DNA from 4 places in the Devosia sp. YIM 151766 genome. Region 2 is predicted to be linked to each of the others. Evidence: predicted binding sites of a transcription regulator. Region 2 holds the regulator's gene; each other region holds the start of a gene.
What was found. Region 2 encodes LexA, which represses DNA repair genes until DNA is damaged. Its sites were predicted from a motif close to TGTTCNNNNTGTGTTCNG; they were not measured.
Positions count from the first base shown of each region.

Region 1 (3,114 bases), 1.1 Mb from region 2:
ACCACGATGCCGGTCTGCTTGTCGCCGGCCATGATCGCCCGCTGGATCGGGGCCGCGCCGCGCCAGCGCGGCAGCAGCGAGCCATGCAGGTTGAGACAGCCATATTCTGGTGCTTCGAGGATCGGCTTGGGCAGGATCAGGCCATAGGCGACGACCACGGCGACCTCGGCGTTCAGCGAGGCAAATTGGGCCTGTTCGGCCTCGTCCTTCAGCGAACGCGGAGTGAAGACCGGAATGCCGAAGGCTTCCGCCGCCTCGTGCACCGGGCTCTTGCGCTCGTCCTGCCCGCGTCCGGCGGGTTTGGGCGCCCTGGTGTAAACGGCCAGCACGTCATGGCCGGCCGAAACGATCTCGGCCAGCGTGGGAACGGAAAATTCGGGCGTACCCATGAAGACGACGCGCATCTGAACGACCTCGGTTCGATAGGCTCACCATGAGGTCTACGCGAACGCAGCGCTCTCGAAAGACCTCGTCCTGAGCCTGTCGAAGGACGAGGTCGCAGGCACCAAATCTCAGCCGGCGGCGCGCTTGGCGGCCTTGTCGAATTTCTTGATCACCCGGTCGCGCTTCAGGCGGCTGAGGTAATCGATATAGAGTACGCCATCGAGGTGGTCGATCTCGTGCTGGATGCAGACAGCCAGCTTGCCATCGGCGTCCTTGACCACGTCCTTGCCGTCCAGGTCGGTATATTTCACCGTCACCTCGGCCGGGCGCTCGACCTCGTAGTAGAGTTCGGGAATGGAGAGGCAGCCTTCCTCGGTCACCTGCATCTGGTCGCCGAACTTGGTGATTTCGGGGTTGATCATCACCAGGGGAGCCGGGGGCTCGTCCTCGCCGGCCAGATCCATCACCACCATGCGCCGCATCACACCAAGCTGCGGCGCGGCCAGGCCGATGCCCGGCGCGTCATACATGGTGTCCAGCATGTCCTTGGCCAAGGTCTTGATCTCGTCATCGATCTCGATAATCGGGTCGGCGACGGCGCGCAGACGCGCATCGGGAATGATCAGAATGGGGCGGATGGCCATGGCAGAAAGTCCGGCGATGAAAGGATTGTCCCCGATATGGCGATTTCCGGCCCTTCGGTCAACAGCGCGCCGGTTCAATCCGACACCAACAAGAACATTTTGCGAACATCAGAATCGGGATAAGGTGGCGCCATGAGTGAATTCGATCGCATTCTCTTCGCCCTCGGCGATGTCCCGGTCAGCCTGGCCATGGCGCTGGCGGCGGCAGGCATTGTCCTGCTCGCTGTCATCATTGCCCTGCTTGTCGGTTCGGCCCGCGCCCATAGCAGCCGGGCCGAGGCGGCGGCGCGCGAAGCGACGGACGGGCTGCGCGCCAATTTCCAGGAACAGATTGCCGGGCGCGACGCGCGCATTCGCGATCTGGAAGCGCAACTGGATCGCGAGCGCGACAAGAATAGCGGCCTTCAATCCGAACTGGCGGCCATGCGGACGCGGCTGGATGAACAGGCGCGGCAGAACGAGGCGAACCTGAAGCGGTTCACCGATGCCCGCCAGCAGATGACCGACGAATTCAAGGCCATTGCCGGCGACGTGCTGCGCTCACATAGCGAGACTTTCACCAAGCAGAATCGCGAACAGGTCGATGTGCTCCTGAAGCCATTGCAGGAAAAGATCGGCGAATTCCACAAGGGACTGATCGAGGATCGCTCGGCCATGGGCGAGCGCATTCGCGCTTTGGCGGAAAGCAACCTCAAGATCACCAATGAGGCGCAGAACCTGACCCGCGCCTTGAAGGGCTCCTCCCAGACCCAGGGCGCCTGGGGCGAAATGATCCTCTCCACCATCCTGGAGCAATCCGGCCTGCGCGAGGGCGAGCAATATGTCACCCAGAAGAGCCATAGCGGCGATGACGGCCAGCGCCTGCGCACCGATGTCGAAATCCGCATGCCCAATGGCGATGTGCTGGTGATCGATTCCAAGGTTTCGCTCACCGCCTTCGAGGCCTTCGTCAACAGCGAGGACGATTTCCGCGAGCAGCATTTGCGGGCCCATATCGCCTCGGTGCGCACCCATATCACCACTCTGGGCGACAAGACCTATCACCGCGCCGCCAAGTCGAGCCTCGATTACGTGATGATGTTCGTGCCCATCGAATCCGCCCTGGCGACGGCCATCCAGAACGATGCCAAACTCGTCGAATTCGGCATGAGCAAGGGCGTCATGCTGACCACGCCGACCACGCTGATGACCGTGCTGCGCACCGTGCGCAATGTCTGGGATATCGAGAAACGGCACCAGAACGCCGAGGAAATCGCCGAGCGGGCGGGTGCGCTATTCGACAAGGTTTCGGGGTTTCTCTCCAGCATGGATCAGGTCGGCGACGCCATCGACAAGAGCCAGCGGGCCTATGCCAAGGCTAGGGATCAATTGACCAATGGCCGCGGCAATGTCGTGCGCCAGGTCGAGATGCTGCGCGAGCTCGGGGCCAAGTCCGCCAAGCCTTTGCCGGCCGGATGGGACGGCGGCAGCGACGAGAAACCGGCGCTGTTTCTGGTGGGCGATGAGCCGGGCGACCTCAACTAGACAAGCTGTGATCGAACCGGCTTCGTTCTCAAGCGTTTGGCTTTTGTACAAGCGCATGAAGGGAGACGATCATGGTTCAGCAACACGACCATCCTGGAAGCCTGGTGCCGCAGGAAACCAATTTCGACAATGCGGACAATCCGGGCATTGCCCAGCCCTATAGTCAGATCGAAATCGAAGACCTGCTCTATGGCAGTGACCGGCCCGTCGCCGACCGTCTTGAGCGCCTGAGAGAGATTCGCGCCGAGGCCTCCATTCGTGAAAGCGGCGATTTCGGCGGCCAGGACCCGGCCTCCATGCTGGACGAACTCGACCGCGCGATCGAGGAATTACAGCGCGATATCAATAACATGGATGAAACCGGCGACGCCGCCGCCATCATGTCCGCCGATCCCGCCGACCATCTCGATACGCTCTCGCCCGACGATGTCGATGCCCGTACGGCACTGATCGGTGAGGATGAATTCTACGAGGAGGAGGAAGATGGCCCGGTTGACGACGACAATATCTGGCAGGGCAGCGACGAGTTCCGCCCGGACCTGAATTAGGCGTTGCGCGGACG
Region 1 covers NZ_CP127251.1:424,774-427,887, forward strand. Annotated here, with positions in the region: gene fmt (methionyl-tRNA formyltransferase) at 1-404, opposite strand, end outside; gene def (peptide deformylase) at 513-1,028, opposite strand; gene O9Z70_RS02045 (DNA recombination protein RmuC) at 1,161-2,552, shown strand; gene O9Z70_RS02050 (hypothetical protein) at 2,624-3,100, shown strand.
Region 1: O9Z70_RS02045 (DNA recombination protein RmuC) is a predicted target of LexA. The motif match lies at 1,119-1,136, and genes of this name have one in related genera.

Region 2 (3,114 bases):
TGCCGGTCGAGCAGGCGCGGGCCGCCATTCTCGCGCGGGTGCCGCCGGTCACCCCGGAAGAGGTGGCGCTGGCCGAGGCCGTCGGCCGGGTTCTCGCCGCACCGCTCATCGCCGCGCATGACCAGCCGCCCTTCGCTGCCAGCGCCATGGATGGCTATGCCATGCGTGCCGCCGATGTGACGTCCGCGGCAAATCTGCGCGTTATCGGCATGTCGCAGGCCGGCGCCGGTTTCGCCGGTGCGGTCGGGGCGGGCGAAGCCGTCCGCATCTTCACCGGCGCCCCGGTACCGCCCGGCGCCGATACGGTGATCATGCAGGAAGAGGCGGTGCGGGACGGCGATACCGTGCGTTTCACCGCCCCGGCCCGGCCGGGTCACAGCGTCAGGCCGAAAGGCCACGATTTCGCCACGGGCGATATCTTGATCGAGGCCGGATCGCGCCTGACGCCCATGCAGATCGCCGTTGCCGCGGCGGCCAATCAGGCCGGCCTCACCGTGGCGCGGCGGCCGCGCATCGGCCTCGTGGCCACAGGTGACGAACTGGTTCTCCCCGGAACGCCGCTCGGCCCCGACCAGATCGTGGCCTCGAACAGCGTCGGCCTCGCCGCCATGCTGGCGCCTTATGCCGAGACGATCACCGATCACGGCATTATCGGGGATGATGCCGGCCGGCTCCGCCAGAGCCTGGCCGATGCCTTCGACGCGGGGCCCGACATTCTCATAACCACCGGTGGCGCCTCGGTGGGCGAGCACGACCTGGTTCAGGACGCACTGAAATCGCTGGGGGTGACGCTGGATTTCTGGCGCATAAACATGCGGCCGGGCAAGCCGCTGATGTTCGGCACGCACGGCAAAACCCTGGTTTTCGGACTGCCGGGAAATCCGGTTTCGGCCATGGTGACCGCCATCGTCTTCATCAAGCCGGCTTTGCGGGCCTGGCTGGGCTATCGGGAGCCCGAGCATTGGCGCCTGCCGCTTGCCGGACCGACGCCGCCCAATTCGGCCCGCCGCCATTTCATGCGCGCCCGCCTGCGCCAGACCGGGACGGGACCGCAAATAATGCCGGTCTCCCAGACCGATAGCGGCCATACCTCCTCGCTGGCCTATGCCGACATGCTCATCATTCAGCCCGAACACGATCCCGGGGAGCAGGAGGGGGCGATGGTCGCGGCGCTTCCCATCGACGCATTCTAGCGGTTTGTAGCGCCTGAGCGGGGATGTTGCAGAACATAACTGGAACACGTATAGTCGTTCCGTCTATGTTCCGATTCTGGGGTTTGGGGCCAATGCTGACACGCAAACAACACGAACTGCTGATGTTCATCCATGAACGGATGAAGGAAAGCGGTATCCCGCCCTCCTTCGATGAAATGAAGGACGCCCTCGATCTTGCCTCCAAGTCCGGCATCCACCGGCTGATCACCGCGCTGGAGGAGCGTGGCTTCATCCGCCGGCTGCCGAACCGGGCCCGGGCGCTGGAAGTGATCAAGCTCCCCGATTCGATGAATCCGTCGCTGGGCGGCCGCAAGGCGCGCTTCGAGCCCGCAGTGATCGAAGGCCTTCTGGGCAAGGTTGCAGCGCCGCCGGCGCGGGGTGGCGCGGGGGAGGATTATGCTCGTCCGGTTTCCATTCCGGTCATGGGCCGGATCGCCGCCGGTACGCCCATCGAGGCCATCCAGACCCATTCGCACACCATCGCCGTCCCGCCTGAAATGCTGGGCGCGGGGGAGCATTACGCCCTCGAGGTCCGCGGCGATTCCATGATCGATGCCGGCATTTTCGACGGCGACACCGTGCTCATCAAGAAGCAGGATACCGCTTCGACCGGCGAGATCATCGTCGCGCTGGTGGATGAGGAGGAGGCCACGCTCAAGCGCCTGCGCCGCAAGGGCAATACCATCGCGCTGGAAGCGGCCAATCCGGCTTACGAAACCCGCATTTTCCCGCCGGACCGGGTACAGGTGCAGGGCCGGCTGGTCGGGCTGCTGCGGAAATATTAGCGGCCTCTGGGTCCACGAGCCATCGGCTCCTGCGCCTCTCCCCTGCCCGCGGTCGTGCACACAACCGAGCGCGGACCCTTGAGGCAGGTTATCGCCGAGCGGGTGGTGGCACCCCCTTCCCAGTCCGTCACCCTCGCGCTCGACGCGAGGGCTCTTGCGGCACCCCCACAAACACAACCCCCTCGCGTCAAGCGCGAGGGTGATGAACGGTGATTGGCCCACAGTCCATTTCGCGCGCTGATCTCGCATTTTTCCCAGTGTCACCCCCGCGAAAGCGGGGGCCTCGGTTTTCTTAACAGAGGTTCCCGCTGTCGCGGGAAGGACGCCGTGGTTGAGAAAGGCGATCCTGCCCTGCAGTCCCCCTTCTCTCCGACAGACATCCCCAATCAGGCCCCAAAGCCACATCTTATCCTTGGGTAGCCGCTTGCGCACACCAAGCGCAGGCACTGGAGGACGGCAATGCCTATAGTGCGGGCCCCTTCCCAGTTCGTCACCCTCGCGCGCGACGCGAGGGCTCTTGCGGCACCTCCAGCCCCCTCGTATCAAGCGCGAGGGTGACGAGCGGCGATTGGCGCAGTCCATTTCGCGCGCTGATCCCGCATTTTTCCTAGGGTCACCCCCGCGAAAGCGGGGGCCTCCGTTTTGTCAGCAGAGGTTCCCGCTGTCGCCAGAATGACGCCGGTTGAGAAAGGCGATCCTGCCCTGCAGTCCCCTCTCCTTCCCCGCGGATAGCGCCTCCCTGCTTGCAAGTGCGAAGGAAGCCGCTTCCGCCTCCTCCTCCAACTTATCCTCTCTCCTCTCGCTATCCCCTATCCTTGCCCCATCGTTCCCTGAGGCGCGGTCATGACGAGTGGTCGGGGGGCGATGGCAGGTGATATGGGGTCGCCCATATCTGACGCCATTTTTCTTGTCGCAGACCCATAAGCCGGGCTGCGGATCGCTCGGGCGGCGGCTGAATCGTTCGTCCAGGCAGAGTCGTGCGGCAGCAGCGCCGGCGTCTCACCCAGTCGATCAATACGGGCAGGAATGCCGGTATAGGCAAGGAAGATGGAACGCTGGCCTGTCACCCCGGCGGGGCGACGACCTCACCCTTTGCGCACCCTTTTTTTCGAGGT
Region 2 covers NZ_CP127251.1:1,485,461-1,488,574, reverse strand. Annotated here, with positions in the region: gene O9Z70_RS07270 (molybdopterin molybdotransferase MoeA) at 1-1,193, shown strand, start outside; gene lexA (transcriptional repressor LexA) at 1,286-1,999, shown strand.

Region 3 (3,114 bases), 110 kb from region 2:
AAGAGCGCCGATATTGCGGTGCTGCGCACCATGGGCGCGACGCGCGGCTCGATCATGCGCATCTTCTCGATCACCGGCACCGCCATCGGCTTTATCGGTACGCTGGTCGGCTTCGTGCTGGGCCTGATCGTGGCGTCGAATGCAGAGGCCATCCGCGCATCGATCTCCAACCTGCTCGGCGTGACCCTGTTTCCGCCGGAAGTCTTCTTCCTGTCCTCGCTGCCCAGCCGTGTCGATCCGGTGGAAGTGACCGTCGTGGTGTGCATGGCCCTTGGCCTTTCTTTCCTCGCCACGCTCTATCCCGCCTGGCGCGCCGCGCAATATGATCCGGTGGAGGCCCTGCGCTATGAATAAGCCGCATCTGCGCCTTTCCGGCGTGCATCGCCATTACGGCGAAGGCGAGCGCATGGTCCGCGTGCTCGAAGCCGCCGATCTTGTCGTGGACAGCGGCGAGATGGTGGCGCTGGTCGCGCCATCGGGCGCCGGCAAATCGACCCTGCTGCATCTCTGCGGCCTGCTGGAATCGCCGCAATCGGGCGAGATCGAGATCGTCGGCCAGCCCACCAGCCGGATGGGCGACCGGGCGCGAACGCAATTGCGGCGCTCGACGGTGGGCTATGTCTATCAATTCCACCATTTGCTGCCCGAATTCACCGCGCTCGAAAACGTGGTCATGCCGCAATTGATCGCCGGCCGCTCGCAGAAGGACGCGGAGGGCCGGGCCATGGACCTGCTCGATCTGCTCGGCGTGGCCCCGCGCGCCGAGCATCGTCCGGCCGAACTCTCCGGCGGCGAGCAGCAGCGTATCGCCATTGCCCGCGCCGCCGCGAACCATCCGCGCGTCATCCTCGCCGATGAACCGACCGGCAATCTCGACCCCGAAACCAGCGACCGCGTTTTCGAGGCCCTGAAAGATCTCATCCGCAATGAAGGCGCCGCCGCCCTGATCGCCACCCACAATTACGACCTTGCCCGACGGGCGGACCGGATCGTGACGATCAAGAACGGGTTGGTGGTTCCGCATACGCTGTAGGGCGGGCCAGCCGTCACGGCGTTTCCGCACCGTTTGATTCTTGGCGGCTACGTTCGTCACCCTCGCGCTTGACGCGAGGGTTCTTTTTTGTGGACCTGCGACAAGAGCCCTCGCGTCACGATCCGGTAAAGAGGCGATAGCCCGGCTCAAGACGGGCGAGGCACAGGAATCTCTGATTCCGCCAAAGCGGAAAGCTCCTAACGATTTCCTAACCAGTTAACCTCTGTCCCCGGTTTCACCGATGTTCCTGTATGGACGAGAACAAATATCGAACATATAAGAACAATACGGAAACACAGGAGATAGAGATGCTCGATTTCGTCAAGGACTTCGCCGCTTTCGTTACCTTGGGTGTGTTCACCATCGGCTCGCTGGCCTGGATGGATATCCTGACCAAGCTGGTGTGATGGCTGTGGATTGAGCGCTGTGTGGTTTGACCTTGCGAGGCCGGTGCCACAGAGTCCGCCAAGGAGATGCATATGCGCGGCCCCGGCTTCATTCACCTGCACGTTCATTCGGCTTTCTCGCTCCTCGAAGGAGCGTTGCAGCTGGAAACCATTCTCAAGCTCGCCGCCGAGGACGGGCAGCCGGCGCTCGGCATAGCCGATACCAACAATCTTTTCGGTGCGCTGGAATTCTCCGAAAAGGCCACCAAGAAGGGCATCCAGCCGCTGATCGGGGTCGAGCTCGCCGTGGATTTCGCCGCGGCGGAGGAACGGCTGAGCGAGCGCGGGCATCTGGCCTGGGCCGGCAAGTCCAGCATCGTGCTGATGGCGCAATCGGAGGAAGGGTTTTCCAACCTCTCGCAGCTCGTCTCCCGCGCCTATCTTGAAGGCGAGGATGGCCTGGCGCGGGCCCGGCTGGATTGGCTGACCCGCGATAGCCTGTCGGGCATCATTTGTCTTTCCGGCGGTCCCGAAGGGGCCATCGACATGGCCTTCGCCCATGGCCAGGACGCCAATGCCGTCCGCCGCCTTGATCTATTGGCCGATCGCTTCGGCGACCGCTTCTATATCGAATTGCAGCGCCATGGCCGCCCGCTGGAAGCCGCTGTCGAGCCGCGCCTCATCGATTATGCCTATCGCAAGGGCATTCCGCTGGTGGCCACCAACGAACCATTCTTCAAGTCCGAGAAGGAGTTCGAGGCGCATGACGCCTTGCTGGCCATTGCCGGCGGCTCGGTGCTGGCCCAGACCGAGCGGCGCAAGCTCGGCGACCAGTATTTCTTCAAGACCCGCGCCCAGATGGCGGAGCTGTTCTCCGACCTGCCCGAGGCGCTGGATTCGACGGTGGAGATCGCCCGCCGCGTGGCCTATCGCCCGCGCACCAGGGACCCGATCCTGCCCAAATTCGCCGCCGGATCGCATGACAGCGAAGAGGCCGTGGTGGCGGCGGAAGCGGCCGAACTGCGCCGGATCGCCGTCGAGGGCCTGGACAAGCGGCTGGAAGTCACCGGCATCGCCCCGGGCAAGACCGAGGCCGAATATCGCGAGCGGCTAGATTTCGAGCTGAACATCATCGAAAGGATGAAGTTTCCGGGCTATTTCCTCATCGTGGCCGACTTCATCCAATGGGCCAAGGGCCACGATATCCCGGTGGGGCCGGGACGCGGCTCGGGCGCCGGGTCGCTCGTCGCCTATGCCACCACCATCACCGACCTCGATCCGCTGCGCTATAATCTGCTGTTCGAACGCTTCCTCAATCCCGAGCGCGTTTCGATGCCGGACTTCGACATCGACTTCTGCCAGGACCGGCGCGAAGAAGTCATCGACTATGTGCAGGACAAATACGGCTCGAGCCAGGTCGCCCAGATCATCACCTTTGGTACGCTGCAGGCCCGCGCCGTGCTGCGCGATGTGGGGCGGGTATTGCAGATGCCCTATGGGCAGGTCGACCGCATCTGCAAGCTGGTGCCCGCCAATCCGGCCGATCCGTGGTCGATCGAGCGGACCATGAAGGAAGTGCCGCAATTCAAACAGATGGCGGACGAGGACGAAACGGTCGGCCAATTGGTGGAGATCGGCAAGGCACTGGAAGGGCTCTATCGCCACGCTTCCACCCACGCCGCCGGCATCGTCATC
Region 3 covers NZ_CP127251.1:1,598,572-1,601,685, reverse strand. Annotated here, with positions in the region: gene O9Z70_RS07805 (ABC transporter permease) at 1-354, shown strand, start outside; gene O9Z70_RS07800 (ABC transporter ATP-binding protein) at 347-1,033, shown strand; gene dnaE (DNA polymerase III subunit alpha) at 1,513-3,114, shown strand, end outside.
Region 3: dnaE (DNA polymerase III subunit alpha) is a predicted target of LexA. The motif match lies at 1,291-1,308, and genes of this name have one in related genera.

Region 4 (3,114 bases), 870 kb from region 2:
GCCCATCGAGGCGGTGAAGAGCGGGGTAAAGGCCAGGGCCAGGCTGAAGCTCAGGGTGACATGGCCGGCGACCACCGCCCAGACCGGGGTATATTGGCTGACAAAGGTCAAGGCCCACATCACCGCCGACACCATGATCACACCGGGAACCAGCAATGGGCGGGGTCCGACGCGGTCATAGAGGCGGCCGACAATGGGCCCCATCACGCCCATGAGCAGCCCGCCCGGCAGCAGGATCATGCCGGTCTGCAAAGTGTCGAGGCCGAGCACGTTCTGGGTGTAGATGGGCAAAAGGATCGAACTGCCCAGCAGGGCGACCATGGCGATGGCCATGGTGATCAGCGCCAGCGTATAATTGCGGTGCTGCAAGGTGCGCAGGTCGAGCAGGGCCTTGTCCTCGCTCTGCAATTGCAATTGCCGCCAGATGAAGATGGCCATGGAAACGACGCCGACGACAAGCGGCAGCCAGCTCGGAATGGCCGAGCCAGGCTCGGCGCTCTCGCCCAGGCTGGACAGGCCATAGACGAGGCCGCCAAAGGCCAGCGCCGAGACGATCACCGATAAAACGTCGAGCGGCGCATAGCGCGGATTGGAGACGTTGCGGATGCGCGTCGCTCCCAGAAGCAGCGCCCCGGCGGCAATCGGCAGGGTGAAGTAGAACATGAAGCGCCAGTCGAAATGGGCCAGTATGAAACCGCCGATGGTCGGGCCGATGGCCGGGGCCACCGCCATGACGATCGAGATATTGCCCATGGTCTTGCCGCGCCCTTCCGGCGGCACCAGCGTCATCACCGTGGTCATGAGCAGCGGCATCATGATGGCCGTGCCGGTGGCCTGGATCACCCGGCCGAAGATCAGCATTTCCAGGCCCGGTGCCAGGGCGCAGACCAGCGTGCCCAGGGTGAAGATCGACATGGCCAGCATGTAGATCGGCCTTGTATTAATGCGCTGCAGCAGGAAACCGGTGATCGGGATCACGATGGCCATGGTCAGCAGGAATGCCGTGGTCAGCCATTGCGCGGCGCCCGCCGTGACCCCCAGATCGTTCATCAGGTGCGGGATAGCCACGCTCATGATGGTCTCATTGAGGAAGACCACGAAGGTCGACACCAGCAGGATGGCGATCACCAGCCGGTTCCGCGCCGCATTGTCGGAGGAGTGCGGCGCACTCTCGGGGGAAGCGTCCATTGTGGTTTCCATTGTCATTCCGTATCCCTTGGGAAGCGTTGGTGTCGGGCATGCGACGGAGAGACCCGTCCGGTTTCGACAGCTCTCTCCAAAAATCCTGCGACATGCCGTGTCAGTAGCGACGCCCGCTCTTCGCGCAGACCGGCCAGGGTCATGCGAGCGAAAGCGAACCAGTCATGCGGAACGGAACGGCGGGCCGAGGGGCGGCTTCTCTACGCAGATAATCGCGTCCCGTCCAGTCTTGTAATGCATAAGAGCCCTGCCGATATCAGCACTGAGGCGCCGGCGTCCGCAGTCAATGTTCTTGTTATGTTCTCATTGTGCTGCTAGGTTCGGAACAGGCCGGTACAGACGATTCTGCCCCGGCATTGCAGCCGGAGACATGAGAATGGCGCTTTACCAGGCCCCCTCCTTCGAAGCCCTGGAACGCTTGAGCCGCAGCCGCGACGCCGATCTGGCGCGGCGCGAACTGGTGCAGCCGGAGCGCATTCGCGGGCGCGGCGCCCAGTCCAACCGCTCCGGGCGCTTCGAGGTGCATCAGCGCGACAGCTTCGATGACGGCTGGGGCAGCGTCGAGCCGCTGCCCGTGTTCGAGACCGTCGAACATATCGAGCGTGCCAAGAGCATCATCACCTCCAACGACAGTCCCGATATCGGCTTCGAGCGCTCGATCAACGCCTATCGCGGCTGCGAGCATGGCTGCTCCTATTGCTTTGCCCGGCCATCCCACGCCTATCTCGGTCACTCGCCCGGCGTGGATTTCGAGCGCGACATCTATATCAAGACCAATGCGGTGGAGACGCTGCGGGCCGAGCTGGCGGCGAAGAATTACCGGCCCAAGCCCATCGCCATGGGCACCAATACCGATCCCTATCAACCGGCCGAGCGCCAGCACAAGCTGACAAGGGGCATTCTCGAAGTGATGCTGGAGACCAGGCATCCGGTGATGATCACCACCAAATCGGCGCTGATCGTGCGCGATCTCGACCTGCTGAGCGAACTGGCCAATCTGGGCCTGGTCAAGGTGGCGCTCTCGGTCACCTCGATGGACCATAAGCTCAGCCGCAAGATGGAGCCGCGCGCTTCCTCCCCCGCCCGCCGCCTGGAGGCCATAAGGCTATTGTCGGAAGCCGGGGTGCCGACTTCCATCTTCGCCTCGCCGATGATCCCCGCCATCAACGACATGGAGCTGGAACGCATTCTCGACGCCGGCAAGGCGCAGGGCGCGCTCAGCGCCCAGATGATCCTGCTGCGCCTGCCCGGCGAAGTGCGCGACGTGTTCCGCGAATGGCTGCTCCGGCATTTTCCCGACCGGGTGCGCCATGTGCTGTCGCTGGTGCGGGATACGCGCGGCGGCAAGGATTACGATTCGCGCTGGGGCGTACGCATGACCGGCGAAGGCCCCTATGCCGTCCTGCTGCGCCAGCGCTTCGAAAAGGCCCGCGACCGCTATGGGCTGAACGCCAAGCTGCCCGGGCTGCGCACCAACCTCTTCGAGGCCCCGAAGCTGGAAACCAGGCAGATGAGCCTGTTCTAGCGCTGTCTTACCCCACCCGCTGATCGCCCTATTATCGCTCGTCAGCGGACCAACGCACCGCTCGTCACCCTCGGGCTTGACCCGAGGGTTCTTCTCTCTCCCATGGATTGCCGAGACAGCCCGGCAATGACGGCCGAATCCCCCGCTTCCCGGCCGTGATTTCCCTGAAAACCTGAAATGCCCTAAAAAGGCGCCGACATTGCGGAGGCACAATGCCGGCATCGCCGTTCGAACTTTCGGCCCTCAGGGACATCATCATCGTCCGTTTTCCTGCGCTGGAAAACGCATCCTTCCGCCTGCTGTCCGAAGGCTGGGACAGCGTCGCCGTGGATGTCGATGACCGGATCATCTTCAAGTTTCCGCGGCACGAACGGGGCGAAGCCGCGCTG
Region 4 covers NZ_CP127251.1:610,714-613,827, reverse strand. Annotated here, with positions in the region: gene O9Z70_RS02940 (MDR family MFS transporter) at 1-1,188, opposite strand, end outside; gene O9Z70_RS02935 (PA0069 family radical SAM protein) at 1,577-2,725, shown strand; gene O9Z70_RS02930 (phosphotransferase family protein) at 2,938-3,114, shown strand, end outside.
Region 4: O9Z70_RS02935 (PA0069 family radical SAM protein) is a predicted target of LexA. The motif match lies at 1,488-1,505, and genes of this name have one in related genera.